2 regions of the Pueribacillus sp. YX66 genome follow, and region 2 is predicted to be linked to the other one. Evidence: riboswitches for the same ligand, from Rfam matches in the RefSeq annotation. Region 2 holds a riboswitch; the other holds the start of a gene.
What was found. Region 2 has a riboswitch for FMN ahead of ribD (bifunctional diaminohydroxyphosphoribosylaminopyrimidine deaminase/5-amino-6-(5-phosphoribosylamino)uracil reductase RibD). Riboswitches for the same ligand answer to the same signal wherever they lie in the genome.
Positions count from the first base shown of each region.

Region 1 (13,885 bases), on a different contig from region 2:
TAAACGTCAAATTAAAGTCTTTCCCGGCTTAGTTACATATGTCGGTCGGACACGTGAAGAGGCTCTTGCAAAAAAACAAGCACTTGATGCAAAACTACCGCTTGAAACAGCGTTAGAACAGTTAAGCATTTTTGTGCAGCAAGACTGTTCGAAATGGGCGATCGATGAAAAAGTACCACCATTGCCACCAGTAGAAGAGTTCACGGGCCCGATCGGACGGTATGAAACAATATTGGAAATCATTCGTGACACAGACCCAACAGTAAGAGAACTCCTTGGTTACTTAAGTGCAGGTGGCGGTCATTTAACATTGATTGGTACGGCTGAAGAAATTGTCGATCAGATGGAAGTTTGGTTTGAAGCGGGTGTGGCTGACGGCTTTAACTTAATGCCACCGACATTACCTGGTAGTTTAGAAGATTTTGTTGAATTCGTCATTCCTGAAATGCAAAAAAGAGGACTTTTCAGAAAAGGCTACGAAACAAGTACGTTTCGTGGTCATTTAGGGTTAGAATAAAGGTAAAAGTGAATAGTGGAGGGAGAAGCGCAACTGGGGGCGCTGGGAGTTCAATTCATGGGTGAACATGAGCTTCCCAGCGAGACCCTATTTTTATGCGAAGCTTCCCGAAAAAGAATGTTACAAATGATGAAAGGAGCCTTATTACTTTGTATGCAAAATGTATTATATTCCACGAATTCGGTCGTCCCCTGGACGTTTTAACTTTTGAGTTGAAAAAGGTTGAACAACCAAAAGAACATGAAGTGATCGTCCGTATGGTTTGCTCACTAAAATTACACATATAAATGTACGTTTTATGAATGGACAAAGTCCAAATAATTGTGTTAAAAAGAATAGGCCATCTGATTGCCTTTACGGTACATGTTTTTAACCATAAAAACTTTACTAGGAGGCAGCTCAAGATGACCCAGCTACATGTTTACATTGAAAACAAAAGAAATACAAAGCCTAATTGACAAGTCTGTCAAATATGTATTTCTAAAAGCATCATATCGCTGTTTTTAATCAGCTAGTGGATGAACAGCGAACATTGTACATTCAAGCGAATGAATATGAACGATCCAATAAACGTACAAGCACGCGTAATGGCTATTACACAAGACGGAGAAAAGGTTAACACAAACTCTATAACGTTTTTCCTTCCCTTTTTACAAAATATACATTATAATTTAAATTAAACAATAAGAATATTAACAACGATTCATCTTCGGGGCGTGGTGAAATTCCCGACCGGCGGTATTGAAGTCAAATGTACTTCTTAGCCCGCGAGCCTTTTAGTGCATGATTTGGTGAGAATCCAAAGCCGACAGTACAGTCTGGATGGGAGAAGATGGAGGTAGCCTTGTGTTCACTTTTTTAATGATGGACACGTTTTAAGTATGCCGATCATTTCTCCCTCAAAGAATCTTCTTTGGGGGTTTTTTATTGTATAGCTAAGCATACGACAGCAAGGTCTGCCTTTCTTCTAAGAATCGGAAAGTGCAATTTGCTCATTCGCAAATGTACACAAATCCGGCTTCTGTATTCCTAAGAAAAACGCGATCGCGTTTTTCTTGGTAAGGGATGAATCTTTAAGGAGAGAGGATTATGAAAAAGTATAATCTTAAGTCTTTTGTAACAATTGGAATGTTGAGTGGTTTGGCGTTCGTACTCATGTTGATTAAGTTTCCGATTCCACCATTTCCGCCGTATTTAACGGTTGATTTTAGTGACATTCCTGCTTTAATCGCAGCGCTTATGTTTGGTCCAGTTGCAGCGATTCTCGTAGAATTATTTAAAAATATTATTGATTATATTGTTATCGGAAGTGAAGCAGGAATTCCGATTGGAAATATTGCCAACTTCCTAGCGGGAATCACGTTTGTTTTACCATCGTATTACGTGTATAAGCGTTTAAAGGCGAAAAAAGGCTTAATCGTTTCATTCATCGTTGGAACGTTGTTTATGGCCGTGTTTATGAGTTTATTAAATTACTTTGCTGTTTTACCTGCCTATATTGCTTTGCTCGGATGGGATCCGATGTCAGCGAGCGCGCTCCGCCAACTCGTTGTCACTGCTGTCTTGCCGTTTAACATTCTAAAAGGAATGATTATCGCGATTATCTTTATGATTATATACAGTCGTATGGGTAAATGGTTCACAGAAAACACGTTGAAAAGTGCATAAAAGAAGAGGGAAGAGGATAAACAATCCTTTTCCTTTTTTTATTTTATTGGCTAAATCGGTATAATAAAAGGAGATCACTCGTGAAATTAAAGTTGGGAGCTCAGGTGAAAAAGATTTATGGATTACTATTTTTCGTTATGCTCGTATGGGGATTAAATGTTTCAGCGTTAAAAGTACTTGTAACAACTGTTGACCCTGTCTTTTTAACGGCGTTGCGTATTTTTACTGCGGGGCTCGCTGTACTCATCATGACGCGCTTGTTAAGCATTTTTCGTTTGCCAACGAAACGTGAACTCGTGACGATTGGTTTTATTGCGATTTTTAATGTTATTTTGCACCATATATTTCTTGCACTTGGACTAGCGAATACATCTGGTGTCAATGCGGGGATTATATTAGGAGCGAATCCGCTCGTCGTGTTAATGCTTTCGATTTTGCTATTGAAAACAGCATTTTCGCGTCTAAAAATTGTTGGTTTTATTCTTGGTTTTCTAGGAATGATGATTACCTCGCTTGCAGGAACAGATGCCTTATCCGTCTTTTCCATCGGTGATGCGATGATTTTAATTTCGATGCTTGCGCAGGCGTATAGCTTTATTTTAATTAGCAAACTTAATCCGACATTTGATCCAAGATTGCTTACAGGTTATATGCTCGTATTCGGTTCGCTCATTATTTTTATCGTGAGCTTTTTTCAAAATGCAAAGTTCACGCAAGTGACGGCACTATTTTCATGGAAGCTCGGTCTTCTTTTTATGTTCAGTGCACTCATTTGTACAGCGGCTGGACATATGATTTATAATTTTGCAATTAAACAAGTCGGCCCAGCAGAAACAGCTGTTTTCGTTAATTTGAACACGTTATTTGCTTTAACAGGAGCAGCCTTTTTTCTTGGAGAACCGATCGTTCTTTGTCATGTCATTGGCTTCTTGTTCATTTTATGCGGCGTGTTTTTTGGTTCGGGCGCCTTTGAGTCTATGCGAAAACCACAATCTAAAGCGTCGTAGAGTAGAGTCAAAAGCTCGATTGAAAATATATGGCATGTGATTTGCAATCGCACTTGATAAATCCTACGAAGTAAAGCAGAGGCGAAAATGGTGTGAAAATTTTTCAATATAGAAAGCTTGGCTTTGGGTCTCCACAAGTACGAGTTATTTAGCAGGGACGCAGTAATCATTGTTGTGGTAAGGCTTTATAGCCTATAAAGCTTGTCACTCAATGTAAAGCCTCAGTTCATCTCCTCTCAAAAAGGGGGGAAAACAGTTTTTATCCGTAAGTTCACACGGGGCGTAGCAAAAGGAGGAAGAAAATGAAATTTATAGTGATTGGCGGTGGCATTGGTGGTCCAGCAGCCGCCTTAATGTTAGATAAAAAAGGCTTTTCTGTTTCTCTCTATGAAAGTGCGGCATCATTAAAACCTCTCGGAACTGGCATTGGTGTTGGCTCAAACGCATTGCAAGCATTGTACGAAGCGGACGTTGGGAAGACCGTTGAAAAATTCGGGAATCGTCTCGATCGTTTAGATTTTTATGATGAGCGTGGACAGTTTCTTAACGAAATGGACTTAAAGGAAATGAGCAAAAAACATCAAGTGAATAATCTTACGATTCATCGTGCAGAGCTTCATGAATCGCTCGTTAATGCTCTGCGACCGGAACTAATTCATTTGAATAAGACGTGTGTGGACATGATTGATGATGGTAAAAAGGTTGTCGTACATTTTGAAGATGGATCGTCTGATGAAGGTGATTATGTCATTGCGGCTGACGGAATCCATTCGAACATTCGTCAAAAACTTGTACCTGGTTCAGCTCCACGTTATTCCGGGTATACATGCTGGCGAGGTGTCGTGCCTGGAAAGCATCCGAATGGTGAGCATACGACGACAGAAATCTGGGGTAAAGGGTTGCGCTTTGGGCTCGCTACATTAAAAGGTAACCGTTTATACTGGTTTGCATGTGTGAATGCGAAACGAAAAGATCCTACATATCAACATTATAAAGTTGAAGATGTCGCACGCCTTTTTTCCGCATTTCCGCCATATGTTTCGGAATTCATTCGTAAAGCGGAGGATAGTGAGCTACTTCATCATGATATTGAAGATATTCGCCCACTTTCAAAATTTGTATACGGGCGGATTATTTTAATGGGTGATGCAGCTCATGCGACGACACCGAACATGGGGCAAGGTGCAGGGCAAGCGATTGAGGACGCGATTGTGCTCGCCAATTGTTTTTCATCTCTTGATGAAGAAGCTGCTTTGAAACGGTATGAACAGAAACGTATAGAACGAACGAAAAAAATAATTACGATGTCTCGACTAATTGGTTTCGGTGTGCAACTTGGAAATCCTTTTGCGATTCGCGCTAGAAATGCACTTTTTAAGCGCGTTCCTTCGTCACTTTTACAAAAAAACTTCGAATTTTTACTCGATGTCGATTTTTAAGAGGTGAGTCGTATGAAACTAGGTTTAATCGGTTGTGGTACGCTCGGGACATTTTTACTTAAAAAATAAATATAGAAAATGCATTAGACTCCATTGAATTTATTTCAATTTTTGATGAACGTGAAAAATCGGTAGCGACGTAAATTTGAGAAGGTGTACGATGTGAATGCGTTTCGAGATATTGATGAATTTCTGCAATCTGGTATTGATGTCGTTGTCGAATGTGCTAATCGTGAAGTTGTTTTACAATATGCTCCGCGAATGATCACAAAAAAAAATTTACTTATCTTTAGTATCGGTGCGTTCGTTGATCCTAATTTTTATAGCGAATTACAACAAATGGCTTCGGAAAATATGCGGAAATTAATTTTGCCTTCGGGGGCGATCGGTGGACTCGATGTTATAAAAGCGGCAAAGCTATCTGGTGGTCTGGAAGAGGTAACGATTACGACGAGGAAACCCGCGTCATCATTAACAGAAGTTGAAATGACCGAAAAAACAGTGATTTTTAATGGACGAGCGACAGATGCGATTCATAAGTTTCCAAAAAATGTTAACGTCGCAATCATTTTGTCATTGGTGGGCTTAGGGACTGACGAGACGAAAGTACAAGTAATCGCAGATCCATCGATTGATAAAAATAAGCATACGATTTACGTTCGTGGTGACTTCGGAGCATGTACGGTCGAAATTGAAAATTTGGCGATGCCTAGCAATCCGAAGACGAGCTATTTAACTGGACTGAGTATACTCGCTTCAATAAAAGCACTAGTAGATCCTATCGTTATCGGATAAAGAGTGTTCTTTAACAAACAAGTTTTCGTACATGAAATGTTTGATGAAACCCAATGCTTAGAAGGCGTTTTCACGATTCCTATTTATCGTTTAGATTACATCTAAACAGAAAAAGTGAAGATGTTTGAGGCTAGTACGTTCTGTTCGATACGTAATGGTTAGGTCGTTGACATAAACTCAGGTAAATAAGTAAGGAGGAATAGGCGAAAATAATGAAGCCTAAACATAATATACGAAGGAGAATAACGATGAAACATTTATTTATAAAAGGAAAAGTTTCCGGGAAACGAACGTTGTTACTGCTTCATGGCACAGGGGAAAATGAGCGAGATATGCATGCTCCCACTAGCAGAAGTCATCGATAACGATGCTTCGATATTAAGCGTTCGCGGCAACGTATTAGAAAATGGTATACCACGCTTCTTCGAAAGGCTAGCAGAAGGGGTTTTTGATGAAGAAGATTCGATTTACCGAACGAATTTCTTGATGAAGCGGTAAAAACGTATGGATTTGCTCGCGAAAATTTGATTGCGATCGGTTACCCCAATGGCGCGAACATCTTAGCAAGTTTGTTATTTCATAATGAAGATGCGTTAGAAGGAGCCATTCTTCATCATCCAATGGTGGCACGAAAAGGAATCAAACTGTCTAACTTAGCCGAAAAAGAAAATTTTCATTGGCGCAGGAAAAATGATCCTATTTGTTCTCTTGAGGAATCAAGAGAACTCTAAGCGTTATTTGAAGCAGCGGATGCAAATGTCAGACTTTATTGGGTACGTATGGGTCACCAATTAACGATGAACGAAGTACAAGATGCGGCTGTGGTATCAGCGTCAAAACTTTGGATAAATCAATGTTTTTTAGAACAGTTTCAGTTGTTCGTACACTTTAATATTTGCTTTTTTCCTTCTGCTTGTTTGTGCCGATGCTAGTTCAGTCGTCGTGACACCGAGCAAGCGAACAGATTGATCTTCTAAGTTAAATTCATGTAGCAATTTTTCAGCATAGTGAAAGATTGTCGTTTTGTCATTCGTATAATTGTCGAGTGTCATTCGACGAGTTCGCTGAGAAAAATCAGCAAACTTTACTTTCACGACGATGCATTTTCCGACGAGTTGTTGAGCTTGTAACCTTTCGCTAACGTTTTCTGATAAACGTTCGATGATGGGCAGCATGTCATGAATGTTACTTATATTTTCTCGCAACGTCGTTTCTTTTCCGAGAGATTTCCGTTTTCGGTTCGGATTGACACGCCGTTCGTCGACCCCGCGAACATTTTGGTAAAGAGTTCGTCCTCGTTCTTGAAATTCTCTAATAAGTGTCTCCTCACTTAATTGGCGCAAATCTTTTCCGTTTTTTACACCTAATTGAAGAAATTTCTCCTCTGTCACTTTTCCAACGCCGAAGAAATCACCGATTGGAATGTTGTCGATAAACGCATCTGCATTTTCAGGCGTAACGACTGTTAGGCCGTTCGGTTTTTGATAGCCAGAAGCAACCTTTGCTAAAAATTTATTGTATGAAACACCAGCGGATGCGGTTAACTTCGTTTCAGCAAAAATTCGTTTTTTAATTTGTTTTGCGATGAGTGTTGCTGAGTTTATGCCCACTTTATTTTCTGTCACGTCCAAATATGCTTCATCGAGGGCAAGGGGCTCGACAAGATCGGTAAACGATAGAAAAATTTGCATAATTTGTTTTGAAACTGCACGATATTTTTCCATGTTTGTTTTAATAAAAATGGCGTGCGGGCATTTTCGTTTTGCAATCGATGACGGCATGGCGGAATGAATGCCGTATTTGCGAGCTTCATAGGAACACGTTGCGACGACACCTCGGGAATTCGGAAGCCCACCGACGATGACAGGTTTCCCTTTTAATTTTGGATCGTCCCTTTGCTCGACAGCAGCGAAAAACGCATCCATATCAACGTGAATAATTTTGCGTGTCGCTTGCATTTTTGTCACTCTCCATTACTTAATAACGTGTCGACCGCCTGTCATAGCGTTCGATGTTTTCCCCGTACCAGTGTGAATGACTGGGACTAGTTTTACTTTATTCGTTTTATTGTTTGCAGTGCCAATGGTAAATCTTCATATATCATTTTTTGTACGATTTCTAACTTAGCACGATGTTGGGGTTGTAATAGTTCTTCAGAAGGTTCTCCAGCAGTTACATGAGCATACGTTTTTCCTTCAAACGCGCTAATGTACCACATTTCATCATCCCTATCTTGCTTTACAATCATACCGTTCAACACGATAAGACTAAACACATTTTGTTTAATCGATTTATCTGGTGTATAGAAAAAGTCGATCGTATAATCAACACGAGGGTTTCCGCTCGACCAGTTGCCAATTTCAGCCGTCATGAAATCCTCCGAGTCATGAGGTACGTCAAACGTGAAACCGATTTGTTCATTTATATATCGACCATTGTGAATGAGACCCGCAATCATTTCACTGCCATTTTGCATCTCATATCGAAAAGTCTAAAATAATAGGTAGGATTAAAAAAGATTATGATTTAAAATTCCTTTGTTTCCGAGATAGTTTGGTGCAAAATTGCAAGAACAAAAAGAGATCCGAATTTGCCCCCTTCTGCATGCTTAGTATTAGGCAATACATTAGTGAATGGAGAGCGGTACAGCATAACGTTGCGACAAACGATAAAAAACCCGATCATTTGTATGATTGCATTCGTGTCAAATATGAACAAAATGAAATAAAAAAACAGCATGAATGCTGTTTTTATCGCTTATGCAGAAAGTGACTGAATGAAATCTTCAATCTCTTGTTTTGTTTTTCGCTCTTTGCTTACGAAGCGTCCAAGTTCTTTTCCCTCTTCAAAGCCGATAAAGCTAGGAATTCCGAAAATATCTAATTCTTTACATAGATCGATAAATTTATCTCTGTCAACGAATACAAACTCATAGTCAGAGTATTTTTCTACAACTTCAGGCATAAAAGGTTCAATGACACGGCAATCAGGGCACCAATCTGCCGAAAAAAGAAAAATATGCTTCCCATTGTTTTTTAATTGCTCAAATTGTTCCATTGACTCAAGTTTTTTCATCATTTCTACCTCCGATGTCGTTCAGTATACATAACATTGTAGAGGTGTGATGTCATATTTTCAATAAATTAAGCTTAATTTTTCGATGAGGGGTAGTAGGGATGTTCGCTTAAAATGTTTGAAAAGCTTTTCGAAAGGAAAGACTAATTTCAAATTCGAAAGGAGCGAATGTGATGAAAGGGAAAGAGCGACCACATGAAATGTTTAAAGAAAAGTACAATGGGTTAAGTTCAACACAGAAAGTCCTTTATACGAGTGAATTTAAACGAGCAGACAAGGCGGCATATCGTCAAGAACAACAGAAAAAAGAAAACGACAGCTTAAAGATGTAATGAACAACAAACCGTTTCCTAAAAAAAGGAGACGGTTTTCTTTATATGAATGACACATTATGGTAATGAAATTTTTTAGCATTTAAAAGACGTACGTTATTTTGTTGAAATGTTGTATGATTGCCGTCGACTCATAAGGGTAATTTGTAATATTTCCTGGGAAATAGATAAATGCAACGGGCATTTTGTCGTTTCATCTTATCATTATGGCAACTTTTTTCAACTCTACTTTTTAGTCATTGAAACGATGATCATTAGTAAATGGATATTTACGTTCCAACCGTTTAGACATTATTTTTGTTATACTAGTTTAATAATAAAGTACGCTTGCTTATTGAGACAGGGGGAAAAATCGTGAGCTATAGTTTTGCTTTCGAGTCAAATCATCCGTTAATCGAAAAAATAATAACGAATGTTGAAAAGGTTATTGTCGGAAAACGTGAACCGATTGAATTAAGTTTGACAGCACTTTTAGCTGAAGGGCATGTTTTGCTAGAAGATGTGCCTGGGGTCGGAAAGACGTTGCTTGTAAAGACAATAGCGAAATCGGTCAGTGCTGAGTTTAGTCGGATTCAGTTTACACCAGATTTGTTGCCTTCTGATTTAACAGGTCTTTCAATTTATAATGAAAAAGAGCAAGCTTTCATATATAAGGAAGGTCCTCTAATGGGACATATCATTTTAGCAGACGAAATTAATCGTACATCGCCGAAGACGCAGTCTGCATTACTTGAAGGGATGGAAGAAGGTAATGTAACGGTTGACGGAACGACGCATGAGTTGTACTCTCCGTTTTTTGTGATGGCAACGCAAAATCCAATTGAATATGAAGGAACGTATCCGCTCCCAGAAGCTCAACTTGACCGTTTTCTTTTAAAGCTCGACATCGGTTATCCAAGTGAAGAAGAAGAACTTGAAGTATTAAATCGCTTTGAAAAAAGTGAACCTTTCGATGAAGTTGAACCTGTCATTTCTCTGTCTGAACTTGTTCAAATGCAAAAAGAAGTGAAGGATGTGTTTGTCGAACCAGAAGTGAAACGATATATCGTCGAATTAGTGAATGAAACGAGGCACCATCCGTTTATTTCGCTCGGTGTAAGTCCGCGTGGAACATTGCTTTTGCTGAGTGCGGTGAAAAGTTATGCGTACATTCGGGGGCGTGATTACGTCATACCAGATGATGTTAAATATTTAGCTCCATTCGTTTGCTCGCATCGAATGATGATGAGTCAAGAAGCGATATTCGCAGGAAAACAGGCAGTCGATATCATTCGCGAGTTATGTGAAAAAATAGCAGTTCCTGTAAAGAGGTCAAAATTTTGATTGTGAAGCGAACGATAAAGTGGTTGTTTTCCATCGTTTTAATTGTAATGATGTATGCTTATGCCATGTTTCAAGGCGGGTTTGTCAGTTGGTTTCTTTTTTACAGTGTTGTTCCACTTATCATGTACGCTTTTGTGATCGGAATTTTTCCATTAAAAACGATTAAGTTGAAACGAATTTTCCCGGTTGAACCGAAGCAAGCGGGACAGTCGCTACAAGTGACGATCGAAATAAAAAAATCTTTTTTCCCTTTGTTTTACCTTATTATTAAAGAACAGTTTTCAGAGAAGTTAAACAGTCAACTTGCTAATAAATCAAGTGCTAAAGCGATTTTTTTTCCTCTCTTTAAGCGCAATATGACGTATACGTACACGCTCCCTTCATTGCCGCGAGGAGAACACACGTTTAGTGGGGTTATCGTTAAAACGGGGGATTTATTTGGCTTTATTCAGAAACAAGTCGAATATGATCTTGAACAAACGTTATTAGTCTATCCGCGAATTGAAACGATAAACTGGAAGTCTAGTAGTCGAGGAGTTAGCGGAAATACTTTTCTTTCAAAAAATAGGGTTCAAGATGTGTCGACTGTTGTTGGGATTCGTGACTATGTTCCCGGTGATCGGTTAACATGGATCGATTGGAAAACGACAGCGAAAAGAAATAAATTAGTGACCAAACAGTTTGAACAACGTGTAACAGAAGAGACGCTTCTATTTTTGGACGACAGTAAAGATAGCTATACGGCAACGGATCTCGATCTGTTCGAGAAAGTGGTCACTGTAACTGCATCGCTCGTTTCCGTCATTGAACGAAGCGGACATCCTTTTGTAATCGCAGGATTTTCAAAAATGAAACATGGAGTTGACGAACGGAACGGTCACCATGTTTACAAAATGTTGGCCAAAGTAGAAGCGAAGCGAGAGACATCTTTTGCTGAATTTGTAAAAAGTGTTCTTATGCACGACCAAAAAAGGGTTCGCGTCGTTTTCATATCCGCATATGTTTCTGATGAGCTCTTAAAGCTATTGAATCGATTAGCGAGTCAACACACTCATGTTGATTTCTATTATGTAATGCGTGATATGAACAACGAACTTCCCATCTTGCGACAGATACAAGCAACAGGGGCAGTCGTACATACAGTATTGAAAAAGAAAGGCGAGTGACGGAACATGAAGATTGTAAAAAGCGAGCATCTTAATCTTTATTCACTTGTCTTATTTTGTCTTGGACTTTTGTTATTTTGGGAATGGCTGCGCCCGCTTCATGAGGTTATTCCTGCTGCATCGGTATCACTTTTAATTTTGTTTTCTGCGCTCGTTTTCTTGTTTTCGTATGTTCATATTACCGCCATTATTTCCATTCCGCTCTATGTCGTTAGTATACTATTTATCATTCATTCTGCTCATTTCGAGCAATCGATTTTTGATCTGCAATGGATCGTAGTGTTTTTTTCACATATTGTTCATCTTGTCCAAGCACTTTTATCAGGACAATTTTATGAGATTAGCGATGTTGCGCGGACGTTTTTATTTTTGCTTCTTTTTTGTTTAGTCGGTTATTTAATGCGGCAATGGCTTCTGCAACGGCGAAATGTATTTCCGTTTATTTTTATGACTGTCGTGTACGTAACCGTTATCGATACGTTTACACCGTACGACGCTTCATTAGCGATCATTCGAGTTGTTGTTATCGGCTTTGTGTTAATCGGTATGCTTCAAGTCGTAAAAATTAATGAACGCGAAGGATTTTACGGACGCACGCAAATTCCTTTTTCGTGGATTGCGTTCGTGTTTATTATGATTGTATCTGCTTTAATTATCGGTATAACCGCTCCGAAATCTGAACCACAATGGGCAGATCCGGTTCCTTTTTTAAAAGGAGCAACAGGTTTTGATAATGAAGAAACAATGACAAGTCCGATAAAAAAGCTTGGCTATGGTGAAGATGACGAACAGCTTGGAGGTCCGTTTCAGCTAGACACGACTCCAGTTTTTTATGCGGACATCGAAACGGTTCATTATTGGCGTGCAGAGACGAAAGATTTTTATACTGGAAAAGGTTGGGAAGCATCGAACGGTGTTTTGCAACCATTTACAGGTGAACTGTCAACACCATTATATGAAGAAAATGTGAGACTTGATGAGAAAGAAGCAATGATTGAAATGACTCGATTTCAACAATTTTCTTTTCTTTTTTATGAAGGACAGCCGACAGATATTGTTGTGAACGGAAGCGCACTTCCGTTGTTTGAAAATACGCTTACAGGTCAAGTATCGACACAAACTGAAGTCGTTCAAAATTATTCTTTTGAATATGAGTACCCGATTTTTTCAATTGAAGAGTTGAAAAGCAGTGATCGTCACTCGTATCCGTCAAATATTGAACGATACTATTTACAGTTGCCAGATTCATTGCCGGATCGTGTGAAAAATCTTGCTGAAGAGGTGACGAAAGATTTTGAGACTGCTTATGAAAAAGCGAAAGCGATTGAGTTTTATTTTACCGGTAATGGATACGCGTATGAAACGAGAAATGTGGCGATACCAGGTCGTGACGATGATTACGTCGATCAATTTTTATTCGAGACGAAACAAGGCTATTGTGATAACTTCTCGTCTTCGATGGTTGTCATGCTAAGAAGTATTGGCATCCCGGCAAGATGGGTGAAAGGATTTACGGGTGGAGAATTTCAAGAAATGCTCGGTGATGGCAAGCGTCGACATTTAATTACAAATGAAAATGCTCATTCATGGGTAGAAGCGTATTTCCCAGGTTCTGGATGGGTTCCGTTTGAACCGACGAGAGGATTTGTGAATCCATTTCAATTCGTATCAACACTTAATGATGAAAGCACTGTTTCAGAACAAGAAACGGGGCAACGCGAACGCAATGAACAGAATCAAATGGATGAAAAAAATGAAACAACGAAGCAAATGACATCGCCGTTTTTCTTAAAACTAAATGTAAAATGGCTTATTATTAGTTTAATCGGTGTCGCAAGTGTTGTTTTTATCGTAATTAAATCGCATCGCCGAATTGCGAAGCGATGGGTGTTGTATCGGCTTGCAAATAAATCGTTCGATATTCATTTTGACGAATGGTATACGAAATTGCTTTGGTTATTAAATGTCTATCGTTTTTCACGTAAGCGAGAACAAACATTGCGTGAATTTGCGCAAGAAGTTGATGAAAAACTGGCGATTGACAGCATGTTGATTTTGACGAAAGCGTATGAAGAAAACGTATATTCAAATCAAGCTCAAACTGTACGAAACAATGATTTACAAAAACATTGGCAAATTGTCATAAATAAGCTCTCATATTGACCGTATCTGTAGCCATTGATAGAATAAACGCATTATGAACGAATCGTAGAAGAGGTGGAATGAATGCGTAATGTTAGGCAATTTATTGAAACTGAATTGAAAAATATACGTGAAACAGTCGGGGATAAGAAAGTGATTTGTGCTTTAAGTGGTGGCGTTGATTCATCCGTAGCCGCAGCTTTAATTCATAAGGCGATTGGTGACCAACTCACTTGTATTTTCGTTGACCATGGATTGCTTCGTAAAAATGAAGCGGACAGTGTCATGAAACTATTTCACGGACAGCTTGAAATGAATATTATTAAAGTTGATGCACAAACACGCTTTTTAAATAAACTTCGTGGTGTAACTGATCCGGAGGAAAAACGGAAAATAATCGGGAATGAGTTTATTTACGTGT
Region 1 covers NZ_JBEUEL010000032.1:14,858-28,742, reverse strand. The annotation lists gene ABU914_RS12655 (LLM class flavin-dependent oxidoreductase) at 1-517, shown strand, start outside; partial or broken gene ABU914_RS15520 (transposase) at 922-1,121, shown strand; FMN riboswitch at 1,219-1,355, shown strand; gene ABU914_RS12645 (ECF transporter S component) at 1,607-2,185, shown strand; gene ABU914_RS12640 (DMT family transporter) at 2,266-3,192, shown strand; gene ABU914_RS12635 (FAD-dependent monooxygenase) at 3,495-4,631, shown strand; gene nadX (aspartate dehydrogenase) at 4,794-5,426, shown strand; partial or broken gene ABU914_RS12625 (alpha/beta hydrolase) at 5,675-6,275, shown strand; gene dinB (DNA polymerase IV) at 6,287-7,384, opposite strand; gene ABU914_RS12615 (hypothetical protein) at 7,477-7,797, opposite strand; gene ABU914_RS12610 (thioredoxin family protein) at 8,184-8,501, opposite strand; gene ABU914_RS12605 (YfhE family protein) at 8,675-8,833, shown strand; gene ABU914_RS12600 (AAA family ATPase) at 9,188-10,156, shown strand; gene ABU914_RS12595 (DUF58 domain-containing protein) at 10,159-11,322, shown strand; gene ABU914_RS12590 (transglutaminase TgpA family protein) at 11,329-13,485, shown strand; partial or broken gene guaA (glutamine-hydrolyzing GMP synthase) at 13,555-13,885, shown strand, end outside.
Region 1: it holds a riboswitch for FMN, as region 2 does, so the genes downstream of both, ABU914_RS12645 (ECF transporter S component) here and ribD (bifunctional diaminohydroxyphosphoribosylaminopyrimidine deaminase/5-amino-6-(5-phosphoribosylamino)uracil reductase RibD) in region 2, are expected to answer to the same signal.

Region 2 (19,108 bases):
TCAAAATGGTGCTTAATCTTAGTGTTAGCCATATTCTAACCGAGAATATATGATGAGACAAGCCTCATACATTAATTTATTGCTTGAATATTCTGTAAATGGTTGTTACAATAAACGATAAGAATGCATTGTGCGCTCATTTAACATAAAGATTGGAGCTGAAAATAGTGTATACAAAAAGAACAAATAAAACTTCCCTAACTTATGATGATTTAGAATATAACCGCAAACTTGGTTTGCCAATTGAAATTTATTGCCCTAAACAGCAAAAAACGATCGCTTTTGGCCGTATCGAGGCATTAACAAATCACGGTGTTATGATTAACCAGTCAATTTACTCCAACTATGAGTACGTTTTCTTCGGACTAACTAAAAATAAAATTCTATTTTATACTTAAGTTCAAAGCTCCGGTATTATTTTTGCTGGAGCTTTTTAATGACCTGTTCGTACATAACACACTGCGACTGTGATACCACGACGCAAAATGGTAGAGGGCTATTTTTAAGTAATGTTAAAAGGTCGCCCCTTATCAGTATATTTAAGGTGGGAAGAGTAAGTTGATGAAGAGACTATAGCTTTGCCATCTCGGGTTGGTTGAACAGTCTCTTAAAAAGACAGATAATATATGAATACAAAACCGATAAAGAATAAAAATAAATAAAACATTAATTTCGTTAAATAGAGATGCGTATTTTTACGTTCCTTTTTCCTATTTTGGTGAAATTCACTTCTTGGAGGTAACCCTTGTCCAATAGATAGTTTGTCCGTTTGGTCTTCCAAAGCACGTCCCTCCCCCAATGTTATACTTTTCAATCTTTATAATCCCATATACCTTGATTCACTCTTTTTTTCTCTTATTACTAGTAAGATTGTTACATTTGTTTTTTAGATTAAAGTTATGAAAGTAAATTAAAATGATTACTCTTATTCTTATTTATGATATTCTTAACCTATCAGCAAACTGCGAGGAGGTTTGGTGATTGGCAAAATTTACAATTGTTGATCAAGATACATGTATTGCGTGCGGCGCTTGTGGCGCTGCAGCTCCAGATATATTTGACTATGATGACGATGGCATTGCCTATGTTATAGTAGATAATAACGAAGGAATCGTTGCAATACCTAAAGAATTATATGATGATCTTGATGATGCGTTAGAAGGATGCCCGACAGATTCAATTAAAATGGCTGAACATGCTTTTGATGGCAATCCATTTAAATATGAATAAATTGTTAGAAATTCCTTAAGGGATTTCTTTTTTACTTATAACCACTTTATGCGTCATTTTAAACAAATATTAACCTTCTTAATTGAAACGTTCCTTTTCTTCCTATGAAGAAATTGCTATAATATAGCGGTAATTTAAAACTGGTATTTAGAGAATGAGGAGGATTTTTAAGTCATGGGTTTTAAAAATAAGATTGTTGAAGCAGTGATTGAAATCCCAACTGGAAGTCAAAACAAATACGAATTTGACCCTGATAGTGGCAAATTTAAACTTGATCGTGTTCTATATTCACCAATGCATTATCCAACTGAATACGGTTATTTGGAAAACACGTTAGCTCTTGATGGTGATCCGCTCGATATTTTAGTTTATACGACATTTCCAACATTTCCGGGGTGTGTTATTGATGCCCGAGTGATTGGATTTCTAAATATGAGTGATGACAAAGGGAGAGATGAAAAGCTTCTCGCTGTTCCTGTCAATGACCCACGTTTTGATCATGTAACCCAATTAGAAGACATGCCAGAACATGTTCTTAAAGAAATTGCTCACTTTTTCCGAGTGTACAAAGATCTAGAGAACAAAGAAACGATCATTGAAGGATGGGAAGACGCTGACAAAGCTGCAAAGCTGATTGATGAATGTATCGCACGATTTAAAGAAGAAAATTAAGCGTAGAGGAGTGGAGATATTTTGTTTCACATTCTAGTTTCAGATTCAATGAGTGAAGAGGGTCTACGACCATTATTAGAAAGCAAACAAATTACGTGCGTACAGCGTCATGTTGACGAGGTAGAAGATTTACAAAAGTACGACGCTCTCTTAGTTCGCAGCGGTACAAAAGTGACCGAGGAACTCATGGATAAGATGGAAAATCTAAAAATAGTTGCGAGAGCAGGTGTAGGTGTTGATAACATCGATATAAGCGCTGCAACAAAACGAGGAATCGTTGTTATAAATGCCCCAGATGGAAACACGATTTCCACTTGTGAACATACGTTTGCAATGATTGCATCACTTGCTCGTATGATTCCACAAGCTAATCAATCGCTTAAAGATGGAAAATGGGATCGGAAAGCATTTTTAGGAACAGAATTATATAAGAAAAGTTTAGGCATTATTGGTTTTGGAAGAATTGGTTCAGAATTAGCGGTAAGGGCTCGTGCATTCGGTATGAATCTGTTCGTATACGACCCATTTTTAACAGATGAGCGTGCAAAAGAACTTGGTGTTACAGCAAATACATTAGATGAAGTCTTAGAAAACGCGGATATTATAACTGTGCATACCCCATTAACGAAAGAAACAAAAGGGTTAATTGGTGAACACAATTTAGGGAAAACTAAAGAAGGTGTTCTTCTAATTAATTGTGCGCGTGGTGGAATTATTGATGAACAAGCACTTGTTAAATATTTAGAAACTGGTCATGTTGCTGGGGCGGCATTCGACGTCTTTGAAAATGAACCTCCAGGTGACCATCCTCTTCTTCAATTAAACAATTTCATTGCTACACCACATATTGCGGCTTCTACAAAAGAAGCACAATTGAACGTAGCTTCTCAAGTTTCTGAAGAAGTGCTTGAATTTCTTAATGGAAATCCGATTAAAAATTCGATCAATTTACCGACAATCTCAAATGAATTGTTCCAAAAAGTTCAACCTTACTATCAATTAACGAAAACGATGGGTTCAATTCTTTCTCAGTGTATGAATGTACCTGTTCAAGCAATTGAAGTCACGTACGCTGGAGAAATTACGCAGTTAGAAACGAGTGTTATTACACGGAGCTTACTAGCAGGATTTCTCGCTCACCGAGTAGACACACCTGTAAACGAAGTAAACTCCCCAACAGTTGCCAAGGAACGTGGTATCGAATACGGTGAAAAACATTCAAAAAAATCGAAAGGATATTCCAATTTAATTAACGTGAATGTCACTGGTGAAAATAATAACTTTACAATGCAAGCAACATACGTAAAAGAATATGGGCCAAGGATCGTCAACTTAAATGGCTTTAATATAGATTTTTATCCGCATGGACATCTCATTTACATTCAACATATTGATAAGCCAGGCGTCATTGGTCAAGTAGGACAAATTTTAGGTAACCATAATACGAATATCGCTGAAATGCAAGTTGGTCGAAAAGAAGTTGGCGGAGAAGCCATTATGATGTTATCATTTGATGACCCTGTATCAAATGAAGCATTTGAAACACTTTCCAAAATTGAAGAGATTACATCAATAAAAAGAATTGATTGAAGTTAAGTCGGAAGAGCCATCTGTGACAGATTGGCTCTTTCACATTTTTTCAAACTTGTGAATGACGAGCTCCTGCCCGATAAGGATAAGAGACGAGTCTAAATTGTTCCATTTCATAATATCTTTCACTTCGATATCATATTTCTGCGATAGATCCCACAATGTATCTCCTTCTTGTACTGTAATAGTCTCACGTTTAATATATTCATATTTACTATTCGCTTTCGAGACAGTGATTTCTTTTTCTTCATTCGCTAGTTTACTATCATCTTGAGTACTTAAAACGAGAAGCGGATTAATTGCAGTAGATTTATGAATATCCCACGGACCATCATGGACTTCAAAGTGTAAATGACTTCCAGATGAACGACCTGTGTTACCTACTTCTCCAATTTGGTCACCTTTTTTTACGGTATCTCCTTCAGCTACTAAACGTTTATGTAAATGAGCGTACACCGTTTCCATTTCATTTTTATGTTGAATGAAGATAACATTACCGTAAGAATGTGAAAAATATGACTTCACAACTTTACCACTTTCAGAAGCGTAAACAGGTGTTCCAATTTCCGCGGCGATGTCTATTCCGTAATGTGTTCCACCCCGGGTGCCAAATGTATCTGTTAATACTCCTTCAGTTGGCCAATACCAATTATTGTTTGATTGAGCATTCGTCACTTTTACTCCAACGAATAATAGAGATATGCAAACAGCCATTGCCATGGCGAGAAATACACGTTTAATAAACTCATTCATGATACAGTGCCCCCTCTAATAGCTTGTCGAACTATTTGCTATTAGCGTATGGAGACAATAATCATTTTATAACTTTTCACTACGTTACATTTCGATTACAATTATTCTACTATTGAAAGAAAGCCATCCACTATGGATGGCTTTCACGTGTGAAAAGGCAAGAAAAAAGAAAACGTTGTCCCTTTGTTTATTATACTATGAACATATATTTGTCCACCGTGAGATTCTACGATGTTTTTAGCAATTGCTAGTCCTAACCCTGTTCCAGAACGACCTCGTGTACGAGCTTTATCAGCTTTATAAAACCGTTCAAATACGAAAGGTAAATCTTCTTCAGGAATTCCTGAACCACTATCTTCGATTTCATATTTTATACCAGTAGAAACGGCTTCAACGCGTACAACTACTTTGCCGCCTTCATTTGTATGTCGAATCGCATTATCAATTAAGTTTGTTAACACTTGCTCAATCCGATCTGAATCGATACGCATATATATTTTATTGTCTTCTCCTAATTGTAACGTGAGAGAAATTCCTTGTTCTTTAGCCATCGCCTGAAACTTTCGTGTTACCCTTTCCGAAAATGCCATGATTTCAACTTCATTTAGCATTAGTTGAATATTTCCCGTTTCCATTCTCGCAAGATCGAGCAATTCGTTTACAAGTCTTCCCATTCGTAAAGATTCTTCATAAATAATTTTACCGAGTTCTCGATTTTCTTCCTCGCTCCCTGCTACATTGTCTACGATTGCCTCACTGTAACCTTGTAGTAGAGCGATTGGAGTACGCAATTCATGGGATACGTTTGCGATAAAATCTTCGCGTAGTTTATCCATTCGCCGTTCTTCAGTCATATCACGTAATACTGCGACAGCGCCGCGAACATAAGAACGGCTATATAATGGTGTCATAACGACAACCCACGTTCTTCCTTGCATCGATACTTCGGCAAGTTGTTCTTTTTCTAATGAAACGACTTTCTGAAACAACTTTTTAATTTCACTTGGAATATTTATAAGATTTAAGTCATGCATTCCTTGTTCATAATACCAAGCTTGTAAAAATCGCTCTGCTGGTGGATTTGTTTGCAATATTTGTCCCGTTCTGTCAAACGTAATGACTCCATCAGCCATACTGCTTAATATACCGGAAAGCTGTTCCTTTTCTTGATTTAACGCCTCGATATTCGTTCGAATTTCTTTCGCCATCTGATTAAATGCACTAGCTAATTCACCAATTTCGTCTCTTGTAACAATCGGAATATTCGTATTGAACTTTCCTTTTGCAGCATTTGTTGCAGCTTCTTTCATTTTTCTTAACGGGGCGTTTATTCGTGTTGATAAAAAGAAAGCGAAAACAGTCGTTAAAACAATGGCAATTCCTGCAGAAATATAAATAATTCGTTTTACTTGCTCCATCGTATTTTGAACGACATCCAAAGATTGATAAAGAAAGACACCCCCATTTTTATTTGGTTGCATTGAAAGGGGAACGCCAACAATAATGACTTCATTGTTCGTTTCAGTTGTGTCATTTTCGCTAGGAAAGTAACCTTCGATAACAACTTTCTCTTGTTCATTGATGACTTTTGACAAATGTTCATTTTCGAAAAAAAGCTTGATTGGCAAACTTTCGATATTTGCTGGGTTTGGTGAGTACCAATATTGATCTTTACTAGCTATAATGACAAAGCGCGCTGATGAAGCATCAACGATTTCCCATGCGGTTGAAAGTGCCATCCGATAATCTTCGTACGTTTCCATTACGACGGCTACTTTATCCGCTAATTTCGTCAATTGCTCCTCAGCGCTATTTAAATGGAATGTTTGAAAAAACTCTAATAATAAAATCGTGAGGATAAATAATACGACAGAAAAAAATAAGATAATCGTATACCAAAGCTTAAAAACGACGCTATTCCAAAACATTAGTCGTTAATTACCTCAAATTTGTAGCCGACACCCCACACCGTTGCGATCATTTTTGCAGCATCAGGTGACACACTTGTTAATTTTTCTCTCAATCTTTTTATATGGGTATCCACTGTTCGCAAATCACCGAAAAATTCGTAATTCCATACGTCTTTTAATAATTCCTCACGTGTAAAAACTTTGTCAGGTGACTTTGCTAAATAGTAAAGCAACTCATACTCTTTAGGGGTGAGATTAATTTCTTGATTATCTGTCGTCACGCGGTGAGCATCGTGATCAATTGTTAAATGTGGGAAAACGAGAACATTTTTCATCATCGTATCCGTTTGTAAAAATTTTGTAGTCGAGGCTCGTCTTAATAATGCTTTTACTCTTAAAACGACTTCTCTTGGGCTGAACGGTTTAACGATATAGTCATCTGCACCAACTTCAAACCCTTGTACGCGATTTGTTTCTTCACCTTTTGCTGTCAACATAATGACAGGAGTTGCTTTTTTTTCACGAAGCTGTTGACAAACTTCGATTCCATCTATACCAGGTAGCATTAAATCTAATAAAATTAGATCGAAATCTTCACTTAACGCTTTCTCAAGTGCTTCTTCTCCATCTTCAGCTTCTACAATTTCGTAATTTTCACGTTCCAAATACATTTTTAGTAGCCTGCGAATTCTTTCTTCATCATCGACGACTAACAATTTCGCTTCTTTTTCCAATGGAATTTCCTCCTGAATATTTATTCACTCTTAGTTTAAATATAGCTTATTTGAGTAAAAATATAAAGAAATGTAACATAAAATCAACAAAATTTTACAAGAAGCTGCACGAATTTCATCACTTCGTGATATATAAAAGAAAAAGATAAAATCCTAATGTACGAAAAGGATTTTATCTCGTTTTTTTCATTGCGAGAGCAATTAACTGCTTTACTTCTTTAGGGCTTAATTCACGGTATTCACCAGGGGTCATTCCATCACAATCCAAAAATGCAAACTGCTCCCGTTTTAATTTCAAAATTGGATATCCAACAGCTTCTAGCATTCGCTTTACTTGTCGATTTTTACCTTCATGAATTTTCAATTCAACAATTGAAGTTTGATTTTTACGATTTTGTGAAATGATCCTTACTTTTGCTGGTGTTGTTTTTCCATCTTCTAAATGTATTCCTTTTTTTAATCGATTTATTGCTTCATTTTCAATGATTCCTTTAACTTTTGCGATGTATGTTTTTTCAATTTCAAATTTCGGATGCATAAGCTGGTGGGCAAAGTTTCCATCGTTCGTTAACAAAAGAACACCCGATGTATCATAGTCGAGTCGGCCAATTGGGAAAATTCGTTTTTCTGTTGGTATAAAATCAGTGACTACTTTTCTACCTCTGTCATCTTTTACACTTGAGATGACGGATTTAGGTTTATATAGTAAAAAATAAACAGGTTCTTCTCGTTCAACACGAATGCCGTTGACATCTATTGCATCTTTTATGCTTACTTTTGTACCTAATTCGGTTATAACTTTTCCATTTACTTTTACTTTTCCTTTACGAATTAAATCTTCTGCTTTTCTTCTTGAAGTTATCCCTGCTTGTGCAATGATTTTTTGAAGACGCTCCATCTATTTCACCTCAGTTAACATCATACGCTTGTCTTTTTTATTCCTCAAGTTGTTAAATCGAAAATACGAGTGAAACGATGATAATTGAAGCGATTATTCCGACGGCATCTGCTAATAAACCGACTTTTAACGCATCTCCCATTTTTTTAATACCTACTGATCCGAAGTATACAGTTAATATATACAACGTCGTATCAGTACTTCCTTGCATCGTTGATGCAAGTCGACCAATAAATGAATCAGGTCCATGAGTCGCGATTAAATCAGTTGTGATTGCAAGTGCGCCTGTACCCGATATTGGACGCATAAGTGCTAGCGGCATGATATCAGCAGGGACACCAAATATTGAGAGGACGGGCTGAATGAATTGAATAATCGCATCCATTGCTCCTGAAGCTCGAAACACACTGATAGCGACTAACATCCCTACGAGAAATGGAATGAGCTGAATCGCAATTTTTAAGCCTTCTTTTCCACCGTCCACAAAGGTTTCATAGGTAGGAATTTTTTTATATGTGCCATACATTAAAATAAACACGATAAATAAAGGAATGAGCCAAATTGAAATTAACGCAATCACTCTTTGCCCCTCCTTTTTCGTCGATAGTAGAAATATCGATCGATTAAAATTGCTGCAGTCGTTGATAAAAGTGTTGCAGCAATGGTAGTACCTACAATCTCTGTCGGTGATTGCGAATCATATTGCATCCGAATTGCAATAACTGTAGTTGGAATGAGTGTTAAACTTGAAGTGTTGAGTGCGAGAAATGTAATCATTGAGCGACTAGCTGACTCTTTACCACCATTTAATCGTTTTAATTGTTCCATTGCTTTTATTCCCATTGGCGTTGCAGCATTTCCGAGTCCAAATATATTTGCCGCCATATTGGAAACAATATAACCCATAGCGGGGTGTTGATTTGGAACATCTGGAAATAATCTTTTTGCCAATGGTTGAAATAAAATTGCTAATTTCTTTAGTAAACCAGCCTCTTCTCCTATTCTCATAATGCCGAGCCAAAATACGAGTACACTAATGAGTCCAATTGAAACGGCTACAGCTTCTTTTCCACCGTCAAAAATGGCTTTGTTGACCTCTTCCATTGTTCCATTAAAAGCGGCATAAAGAAACCCAATGATGAACAAGAGCATCCATATGATATTAATCATATGGATCAACCTTTGAAACAAAAAAGAATAAGCTTTTTATTTTATTTAAAAGGCCATCATTATGATTGTTTATTGGGTTTCCATCAAAAAAAAGTGGTACGGAAGCAATTTCTTCCTCATCAAGCATGATGTTTATCCGCCCGACAGGCTCCGGTACGCCGTTTTCTGCCCACTCATCCTCTTTAGGTGGTTTATATAAGTACAATGAAGAGCTCAAATGTTCCTGTTCTTCTAGTGTGAGAGGATAGTATACAGGATGTTTTATCGTTAGTTTGTTTTTATAAAAACGGTCCTTAATTTGTTTATATTTACCGGGATTGATTAGTTTTACCTTCTCATAATTTTGAAATGCGTACTCAAACATATGAATATGGTCATTCCAGTCATTAGGCGCATTTAATGTGACAGCAATTAACGTCATATTATTTTTGTGTGCACTTGACACGAGAGTCCGTTTTGCTCTTTTTGTATACCCTGTTTTCCCGCCAGTAGAATATTCATATAACCCTGTTAATAGCTTGTTTTTATTTTTCCAATAACGTACTTTTTCTTCCTCATTGAATGTATATGATTTATAGTTTTTTGCTCCAAATATTTTATTGAACGTTTCATTGTTCATCGCATATTTCGTTAGTATTGCCATATCATACGCTGTCGAATAATGGTGCTCACTATCGTCTAAACCATGAGGGTTTGCGAACATCGTATTGGACATTCCTAATTCTTCTGCTTTTTCATTCATCAAATAAACGAAACCATCAACACTTCCACCGACGTAATTTGCTATAGCAATAGCAGCATCATTACCAGAACGGAGCATTAATCCATAAACTAAATCTTCAAGTGTAATGAGTTCACCTTCTTCGAGATAGATACTTGACCCCTCGATATTAGTGAAATGTTCATGAATTTTAACTTTTTCGTTTAATTTCCCTGATTCAATCGCAATGATTGCGGTCATAATCTTTGTGATACTCGCAATTCTGCTTTTTGTGTTTGCATCTTTTTCATATATAATTCGCCCTGAATCTTGTTCGATTAAGATTGCACTTTTTGCTGAAACGTCAATATCATTTGCATCGGTCAGTGTTGGAAAAAAAAGAAATAATAGTAAACTGATTAGTAAAGCAACGGATATATCGGTTAATTTCATAACATCCCGCCTTTAAACAAGCCTTTTTGTTAACTATGTTTATGCGAGACGGTTCATGTTATGAGCATGTCTAAATTTCTATTTTTGTCTTGATGACACTTGCAATGATTGTAAAGCAACTTCTTCGTTAGGAATTCGGACGAAATAAATAAGGATGAAGTTTAATAACGAAAACAGTATGGCAGTCACATATGCTCCAAATATCATTGGCAATGTAAATAGTTCAATTGCGACGACAATATAATTTGGATGTTTCATAAAACGATAAGGTCCCTTAGATACTTTAGCCGAATGGGGAATGATTAAAATTTTCGTATTCCAATATTTTCCGAGCGAGAATAAGCTCCAAATTCGCAGCCCTTGTGCCAATATAAACAACGTAAAGAAAAAATACCATCCATTAATTAGCGTTGGATGTAACGTATATTCAATGATTAGCGATATAAAAAATAACGTATGTAAACTAACGATATATTTGTAATGATTCGCCCCATACTCGATCGCACCATTTTGTCGGGCCCACCGTTCATTTCTCTTCGCTACGATTAATTCGACGATTCGTTGCACCATCACAAACGTAATTACAATCACAAAAAACATTATATTTCCCCCTTAACGTTGTGCCATTTAAGCAGCACACATTCAGATGAAAAACCTGGACCGAGTGCAAACAATAGACCAAATTCACCATGCTGAATGTTCAAATTTAAAATTTCAGCCATGACAAATAAAACAGTAACAGAAGACATATTGCCAAATTCGTTTAAAACTTTTGTTGAATGAGCGAGATGTTCGCTTGAAAGGTTTAACGCTGTTTCATATGCGTCTAGCACTTTTTTTCCACCCGGATGAGCAATAAATTGGCTAACATCTTCTACCGTTAATTGATGTCGTTTTAGAAATTTTTCAACGTTTGGTTTTAGCCAGTTTTTAATAATCGTTGGAATATCTTTTGAAAAAATGACGTGCAACCCTGTATTTTTTACTTCCCAGCCCATGACATCTTCAGAGTGAGCCATTAACGTAGATTCATTGTCAATAATCATCGGTAATGATTCAATTTTGCTGTACTGAAGAAGCTTTGATTCACGACCACAGACTAAGCTGCACGCAACACCATCTGCAAACAATGAAGTTCCAATAATATTACTTTTCGTTATGTCGTCCTTTTGAAGCGTTAAACTACAAAGCTCAACACATAAAACTAAAACATTTGTTTCTGGAAAAGCTTTACAATACTCATTAGCACGCGCGATTCCAGATGCTCCTCCTGCACAGCCTAGGCCCCAGATTGGAATCCGCTTTGTATGCTCATGAAAAGGTAGCTTGTTCATTATTTTTGCTTCTATGCTTGGTGTGGATAGGCCTGTGCTAGATATGAAAAAGATTGCATCTATGTCATCGTAGTGAACCGATTGTGTTAAAAACATGTCGTTTTCAATTGTTTTTTTTATCGCTTCAATTCCGAGGGTTGTTGCAAGTTCAACATACCGTTCATTTTTCTCTGAAAACGAATGCGTTTCTTTAAACCATTCTAATGGAGCGGAGAAATATCGCCCGTTAATTTGACCGTTTTGAAATACGTTTAACAGTCGATCAATCTTTTTATATTTAGAACGAAAAAGTTCGTGAACAAATTCCTTTGCTTTTTCTTGAGAATAATAATAAGGAGGTGTTTTCGTACCTATTGAAAGAATGTATGACAATGTTTAAAACCCCTTTACGATCTACTTGTCGTTAGTTTGAGCGAAAACACGTCATTTCATTCCGACAACGCATTGATGGTACAATACAATAAAAATGATTTGAGGAATGAGAAGTATGGAATATCCGAAAGCATACATTGATTATTTAGTTTATTTTCATGGGTTAAGAGATTATTTTGAATGTCATGAAGTACTCGAAGAACAGTGGAAGAAAGACAGAAAAGAAGAGAGGAAAAAGTATTGGGTTGGTTTAATCCAAATTGCTGTTTCTTTATATCATCATCGAAGAGGAAATTTCAAGGGAGCGACAACGCTCATTAAAAAAGCAATCGAAAATTTACAACGTGAAAAAGCAGCGATTGAATCGTTAGCTCTACATTATGAACGGCTTCATACACTTTTAAAAATACGATATACCGACCTTATCAATCGAAAAAGTTTCAAGGATATTGATTTACCTATCGTTTCTGAATTGCTAATTGAGGTTTGTAAAGAAGAGTGCGAACGCTTGAATTGTACGTGGGGAAGTGAAAGTGATTTAAGTAATGAATATGTTGTAAACAAACATAGATTGAGAGACCGAAGTATCATGATAGCTGAAAGAGAGAAGCAAAAAAAGAAAAGAAGCTGAAATTAAATAAAATTTACAGCTTCTCTTCTTCATCATCTGCAAAGCATTTTTCATAAAATGTTCGTGTATGTTTGTTCGGTAAAATTTCAAATTTTTCTCCAATTAACTTGTTTAACGCTGTTAGCATCGTTTTACCCAACCCTTGATTTCGGTGCGATGGGTTTACAGTTACATGTTGCAAAATCGCAGTTTCATCATCTTCAACAGAAACCCCGATTATTCCAACAATATCGTCATCCTGTTTCCATAAATAAAGTTGCCAATCGTCATTCGATTCATAAAGTTTGATCGTTTCTTGTAACTTTTTCAAATCTTTTTCTTGGGGCATAAATGACATTAATCCCATCGCAATTTTTTCAAAGGCACGTTTGTAACGTATAAGCATACTGATCCCTCTTTAAGTGGATGTTAAAAAAACCTTGCTCATGTACCGAAAGAATCTAATGATCTTCTGCTAAAAGCGTGCACGTCGTGTGCACAACGCAGAAGTCAGCACATCCTGTGCAAGTCGGCATCTCTTTGCGCTTGTGCTTTTACCATTCATAGTATACACGATCAAGGGTAAACTTGCGACGTTATTCAGAAAAGTCCTTCATTAAATTCGCCATTTCGATTGCAGAAATACCAGCGTCCCAGCCTTTATTTCCAGCTTTCGTGCCCGCACGTTCAACTGCTTGTTCAATTGTATCTGTCGTCAAAACCCCAAAAATAACAGGAATATCACTTGATAATGAAGCGTGGGAAACGCCTTTCGCAACTTCATTGCATACGTAGTCAAAATGGGGAGTAGAGCCACGAATGACGGTTCCAAGCGTAATGACAGCATCATACTTGTTGGAATGCGCCATTTTTTTTGCAACTAACGGAATTTCAAAAGCACCTGGAACCCAAGCTACTTCGATATTCTCTTCATACACACCGTGTCGGCGCAATGCATCCTCAGCACCATCGAGCAACTTGTTCGTAATAAAATCATTAAAACGTCCGACAACAATACCAATTTTTAAATTTGTTCCGACTAAATTTCCTTCGTATGTTTTTTGCATTTTCATCGTCTCCTTTACAGTACGTGTTCAAAAAGGGGCATAATCAGACGCAGTGGATTTTCTGGACTTTTTTGAACATCCTCTTACAGTTTAATCGATTTGCAGTAAATGCCCAAGCTTACTATGTTTCGTTTCTAAATATCTTTTATTTTCGGATTTCATCGGCATTTGAATCGGAACTCGCTCAACGACTTCTAAGCCGTATCCGGTTAATCCTGCAATCTTTCGCGGGTTATTCGTGAGGAGTCTCATTTTTGTCACACCGAGATCTTTAAGAATTTGTGCCCCGATTCCGTAATCTCGTAAATCAGGAGCAAAGCCAAGTTGCTCATTGGCTTCCACTGTGTCATAGCCTTCTTCCTGCAATTTATAGGCTCTCAATTTATTCATTAAACCAATCCCGCGTCCTTCTTGGCGCATGTATAGGAGTACACCTGTACCAGCCTCTTCAATTTGATGCAAAGCAGCATGCAGCTGAGGACCACAATCACATCGATTCGAGCCAAACACATCACCTGTTAAACATTCAGAGTGGACACGCACTAAGATTGGTTCATCACGTGTAATATCGCCTTTTACTAGTGCGAGGTGTTCTTTATTATCAAGCGCATTCGAATACCCAATGGCTTTAAATTCACCAAATTCTGTCGGTAATTTAATTTCAATTTCTTTTTTAACGAGCTTTTCATTGTGACTGCGATACTGAATTAAATCTTTGATCGTAATAAACTTTAAATCAAATTCATCTGCGATGACTCTTAAATCGTCAACCCTTGCCATCGTCCCGTCTTCTTTTATAATCTCACAAATCACACCAGCAGGTTTAGCCCCAGCTAATCGAGCTAAATCGACTGCAGCTTCTGTATGACCTGCTCGCCGCAAAACACCTCCGTTTTTTGCAACTAAAGGAAAAATATGTCCTGGGCGTTTAAAATCAGATGCTTTCGCGTTTGGGTTAAGCATTTCTTTGATCGTCATTGCTCTTTCATGAGCAGAAATCCCTGTTGTTGTCAATTTATGATCAATGCTAATCGTAAACGCTGTCCCGTGAGGGTCTGTATTATGCTCAACCATTGGCATCAGGTCGAGCTTTTCAGCTAAATCTTCTGTAATCGGTGTGCAGACGAGTCCGCGTCCATATTTAATCATAAAATTCACTGTATCAGGAGTAACTTTTTCTGCAAGTGCAATAAAATCACCTTCGTTTTCTCTTTCTTCGTCATCGACGACGATAACAATCTTTCCATTTTGCAAATCTGTAATGGCTTCCTCGATTGAATCGAACATTGTTGTCACACTCCTTATGTGAATCCATTTTCGTCTAAAATGGCTTTCGTTAATTGACTTTTGTTTTCATTTTCTTGTTGTCCTATGAAACGTTCAACATATTTTCCAAGCATGTCACATTCGATATTGACGACATCACCGACTTCTTTTACGCCTAATATCGTTTCAGAAAGCGTGTGTGGGATTAATGAAATCGTAAAGCTTTGTTCAGATACACCAAAAACAGTGAGACTTGTCCCATCGATAGCAATGGATCCTTTTAAAATGATATAGTTTAGTAACTCTTTTGGGGCCGAAATGTCATAGTATACTGCATTTTCGACCGGTCGTTTCGCGATTATTTTCCCAATACCATCGACGTGTCCAGTAACGAAATGACCTCCAAATCGTCCATTCGCTGCAACCGCTCTTTCGAGATTGACGGAAGAACCTATTTTTAAAGAACGTAGACTCGTACTTTTTACTGTTTCAGGCATAACGTCAACAGTAAAACAAGTAGAAGAAAATGAAGTGACCGTTAAACAGATTCCATTGACGGATATACTATCGCCTAACGCAACGTCAGATAAAATTTTTTTTGCGGCAATGTTTAGTACGCTCGAGTTTGAACTTTGTTTGATGTTTGCAATCGTTCCGACTTCTTCAATTATGCCTGTAAACATTCATGCATCTCCTTACATATTTTTTCGCTTTGCAATTATTTTCAAATCGTTTCCAATTTGTTCGACGGACTCGATATTTAATTTCATTGCATCTTTCAAATGCTTGATCCCCATTCCTTCGAAACTAGTCGGGGCGTCACTTCCCCCAATGACTGTTGGAGCGATATAAAAAATGAATTGATTTACGATCTTGGCAGTTAGAAAGCTATTATTGATATGTGCACCACCTTCTACGAAAAGTGACGTTATTCCAAGTTGCCCTAATTTCAACATTAATTTGGAAAGCTGATGCGGATCGCTCATTTCAATTAATTTCACGTGCGGGAAGTTGTAACGACCTTTCCGTTCAATTTCAACATTTTTATCAATTACAATCCACGTTGGAGCTGATTTGTCCGTAACAACAAATGAATCTAACGGTGTTTTTAATTGCCGATCTAATATAATTCGAATCGGATTTTTCCCACCCTCTGGAAGTCTCGTTGTCAGCTTAGGGTTATCTTTAAGAACAGTACCAATACCAACTAAAATCGCATCATGTTCGTGACGATAGCGATGTACGTCTGCGCGGGCCTTTTCCCCTGTAATCCATTTGCTTTCTCCAGTCGATGTTGCAATTTTGCCGTCGATCGTCATCGCCGTTTTTAATGTGACGAAAGGAGTTTTTGAAACAACATAATGTTGAAAATCATCATTTATCTTTTTCGCTTCTTCTTGACATATTCCAACGTTGACATCGATGCCTGCTTTTTCGAGCATTTCAACTCCTTTTCCAGCAACATTCGGATTCGGATCTTTCATCGCGATAATGACACGTTTCACTCCGGAATTTATGATTAATTCAGCACATGGGGGGGTTTTTCCATAATGACTACACGGCTCTAGCGTGACGTACAAAGTTGCTCCTTCCGCTTTTGAGCCAGCCATGTTCAAAGCATATACTTCAGCATGAGGCTCACCTGCTTTGAGGTGAGAGCCTAACCCTGCTACTTCTCCGTTTTTTACAACGACCGCTCCAACAGCAGGATTCGGTGATGTCTGTCCTTTAGTTGTTTTTGCTAACTGAATCGCAAGTTGCATATAGTCAATTTCCTTCAAATCTGTACCCCCTTTTGAACAACAAAAAAACCCTCGACCATTCGTTCGGGGTTTTTACATTAGGAAATAACCCTTTAAAAAAGGGCACAATTCGCCTATATGTAGTATTCCTTCTCCCATCCAGACTTTCACTGTCGGCTCCGGAATTTCACCAGATCCACCGCGCAGGCGCGGGTCACGGGCTGAGAGACATGCGTCTCATTACCGCCGGTAGGGAATTTCACCCGACCCCGAAGGAACGATTATAAAATATGCTATTTACTTTAGTTTCCTCTAAAATTATTTTCTTATTGATCGTATTTTATACTTAACAAAAAAATAAAGCAAGGAGTTAAGCTACTTGTTCTCCATTCAGCCAATTGAAAAATGCGCTCATAAATATTTTATATAAATGCCCGATCCTTACAACATGAATAGGCGGGTTTTCCAGATATTCATATGTTTGTCTTCTACTATTAATTTATCATGATTTTTGTAATTTTCGTACGCATTTAGTACGCAAAAAGAACACAAGATGCTTTTTGAACTTTTATATTTATTTCGTATCCATCATTATCTCTAAGTAATAGTGACTTGCCAATATCACCTCAATCAGAAATACTTTCAATCACTGATAGTAGTTTCTTAGTATTTGGAATGAATTTTCTTAAAAACCGACAAATGAAGGGGGTATAAACACGTACAAATTTTACATTCTTTGTTAAAAACATACATTTGTAGGGTTGGAAATATATAGAAAACCTATTACACTATTTTTAAGATTCAGAACATCCAATAAAAGACTACATCTATCCTCCAAGATTGAAATCAAATCCAAAAGCTTTATCCATCACTAGAATACAGAGCAACCTAAAAGAATCTGAATGTTCTGATCTAGAGAATTGGCTACTAGGAGGACTAGGAGGTGAAATCGTCGTCGCGTTTCTCAAGTCTCTGGAAATTATTAAAAAATAAGGAGTGATTTTGATGAAGGCATTATTACGTAAAGTTGGATTTATGACGCTAGCTATCCCAATGTTTTTAATGGGGAGCGTCACTGGTGCAAGTGCAGCAGAGGACGGATACCATGAGGAAGAAAAGACTATTCAATATTGGTGTGACTCTGTAGTAGATTTTCAAATGCCAGTAACGATTAAAGCAACTGTACCTGACTCAGTAGAGCCTGGTGGACAAGTAATGTTTCTAAATTCAACTGCCACTGTAACATTACCAGAAAATCCTGCTGTAAATGTTTTACGAGGGTTTCCTTATTATGCTGACTCTATTACTGGGGAAGTAACGAAATTTAATATCAGTTCTCAAAACGAAGCTTCTACTATCAATGTCGCATCAACTCCAATTCAAATTCCTAAAACGACTGTTCCAAGTTCTGGTTCAATGACGTTTACTGTTCCAGGCAATGTAGGAATTGATGCTGGACCATTCACAGCTGGACAAAGTGGAAATTTAACTATCACTGCCGGAGACATTGATACAACAGTTCACCCAGAGAGCTTTTTAGGTGGAATAATTCCTATTAATGCATCATGTAGCCCGTTAGTAGGAGAAGATACAGTTTTAACAACAGTTCCGATAGTTGAAGATTAAAAAGATTAATTAGTCTTCCTGATCAATATTTCTAACTTATCAATACTACACACGTACCTCACGTGGTACGTGTGTAGTATTTTCATCAGTTAATCCAATAACTAGGGGGAGAAGGAAGTTATAATGAAATTATTAAAGAATACAGTATTTATAATGTTTATTGTTCCATTTGTCACACTTTTTGTTTTAGGTGTAAGTTTCGTTAACGCATCTAATACTTCAAACAATGCTGAAATTTCAATTCAAGGTGAATGTGGAATGCAGGTACCTGGTGGTGGGTCTCAAATATTACCTTGGGATAACCCAATGACTTTTAAGGCCACTGTTCCCAATATAATCGGACCAAGTAAAGAATTTCAGTTAGAGAATGCTCTTGCTACATTGACATTACCTTTAGAGAATTTTAGATTTGCACCAGGTACAGCAATTGACTCAATTAATTTAACTATAGAATCCGAAAATAATGAAGGTAATCAAAGAGTGTTTTCTGATCATCAAATAGATGTTCCTACGTCCGAGGAATTTCTCACGATCTCTATACCAGATGAAGTTGGCACAACTATTGGTTCATTTTCTTCAGGTGAAGAAGGTGAAGTTATATTAAAGTTAAGCGAAATTAGAATGAATGTTGTTATGTTTGCAAATACTGATAATCCTGTCCCTTTAGGTTTAGTTTGTACACCTAAAGAGGATGAGGCTAATATAATTACAAGCATCCCAATCGATAGTGAAGCCCCTGTCATCACCTTAAACGGTGACAACCCAATAACCGTTAAGCAGGGCGATCCTTACAACGAACCCGGCGCAACAGCTAACGATAACTTTGACGGGGATGTGTCTGATAATATCAAAATTTCAGGTGACGTCGATACAAATACTATCGGAACATATACCGTAACGTATACCGTAAGCGACAGCGACAGTGTTGGAAATGTTTCAACTGTTGAACGTACCGTAAACGTTGTTGAGCCATTTGGCAAT
Region 2 covers NZ_JBEUEL010000005.1:25,716-44,823, reverse strand. The annotation lists gene ABU914_RS03580 (hypothetical protein) at 168-398, shown strand; gene ABU914_RS03575 (hypothetical protein) at 608-781, opposite strand; gene ABU914_RS03570 (ferredoxin) at 982-1,230, shown strand; gene ABU914_RS03565 (inorganic diphosphatase) at 1,405-1,902, shown strand; gene serA (phosphoglycerate dehydrogenase) at 1,924-3,492, shown strand; gene ABU914_RS03555 (peptidoglycan DD-metalloendopeptidase family protein) at 3,532-4,245, opposite strand; gene ABU914_RS03550 (ATP-binding protein) at 4,389-6,173, opposite strand; gene ABU914_RS03545 (response regulator transcription factor) at 6,173-6,889, opposite strand; gene ABU914_RS03540 (pseudouridine synthase) at 7,062-7,787, opposite strand; gene ABU914_RS03535 (spore maturation protein) at 7,840-8,313, opposite strand; gene ABU914_RS03530 (nucleoside recognition domain-containing protein) at 8,364-8,957, opposite strand; gene ABU914_RS03525 (D-alanyl-D-alanine carboxypeptidase family protein) at 8,950-10,110, opposite strand; gene ABU914_RS03520 (isoprenylcysteine carboxyl methyltransferase family protein) at 10,189-10,710, opposite strand; gene ABU914_RS03515 (type III polyketide synthase) at 10,710-11,816, opposite strand; gene ABU914_RS03510 (DUF309 domain-containing protein) at 11,932-12,447, shown strand; gene ABU914_RS03505 (GNAT family N-acetyltransferase) at 12,461-12,832, opposite strand; gene ribH (6,7-dimethyl-8-ribityllumazine synthase) at 13,023-13,493, opposite strand; gene ABU914_RS03495 (bifunctional 3,4-dihydroxy-2-butanone-4-phosphate synthase/GTP cyclohydrolase II) at 13,584-14,780, opposite strand; gene ribE (riboflavin synthase) at 14,795-15,442, opposite strand; gene ribD (bifunctional diaminohydroxyphosphoribosylaminopyrimidine deaminase/5-amino-6-(5-phosphoribosylamino)uracil reductase RibD) at 15,455-16,540, opposite strand; FMN riboswitch at 16,645-16,782, opposite strand; gene ABU914_RS03480 (DUF6801 domain-containing protein) at 17,507-18,127, shown strand; gene ABU914_RS03475 (immunoglobulin-like domain-containing protein) at 18,251-19,108, shown strand, end outside.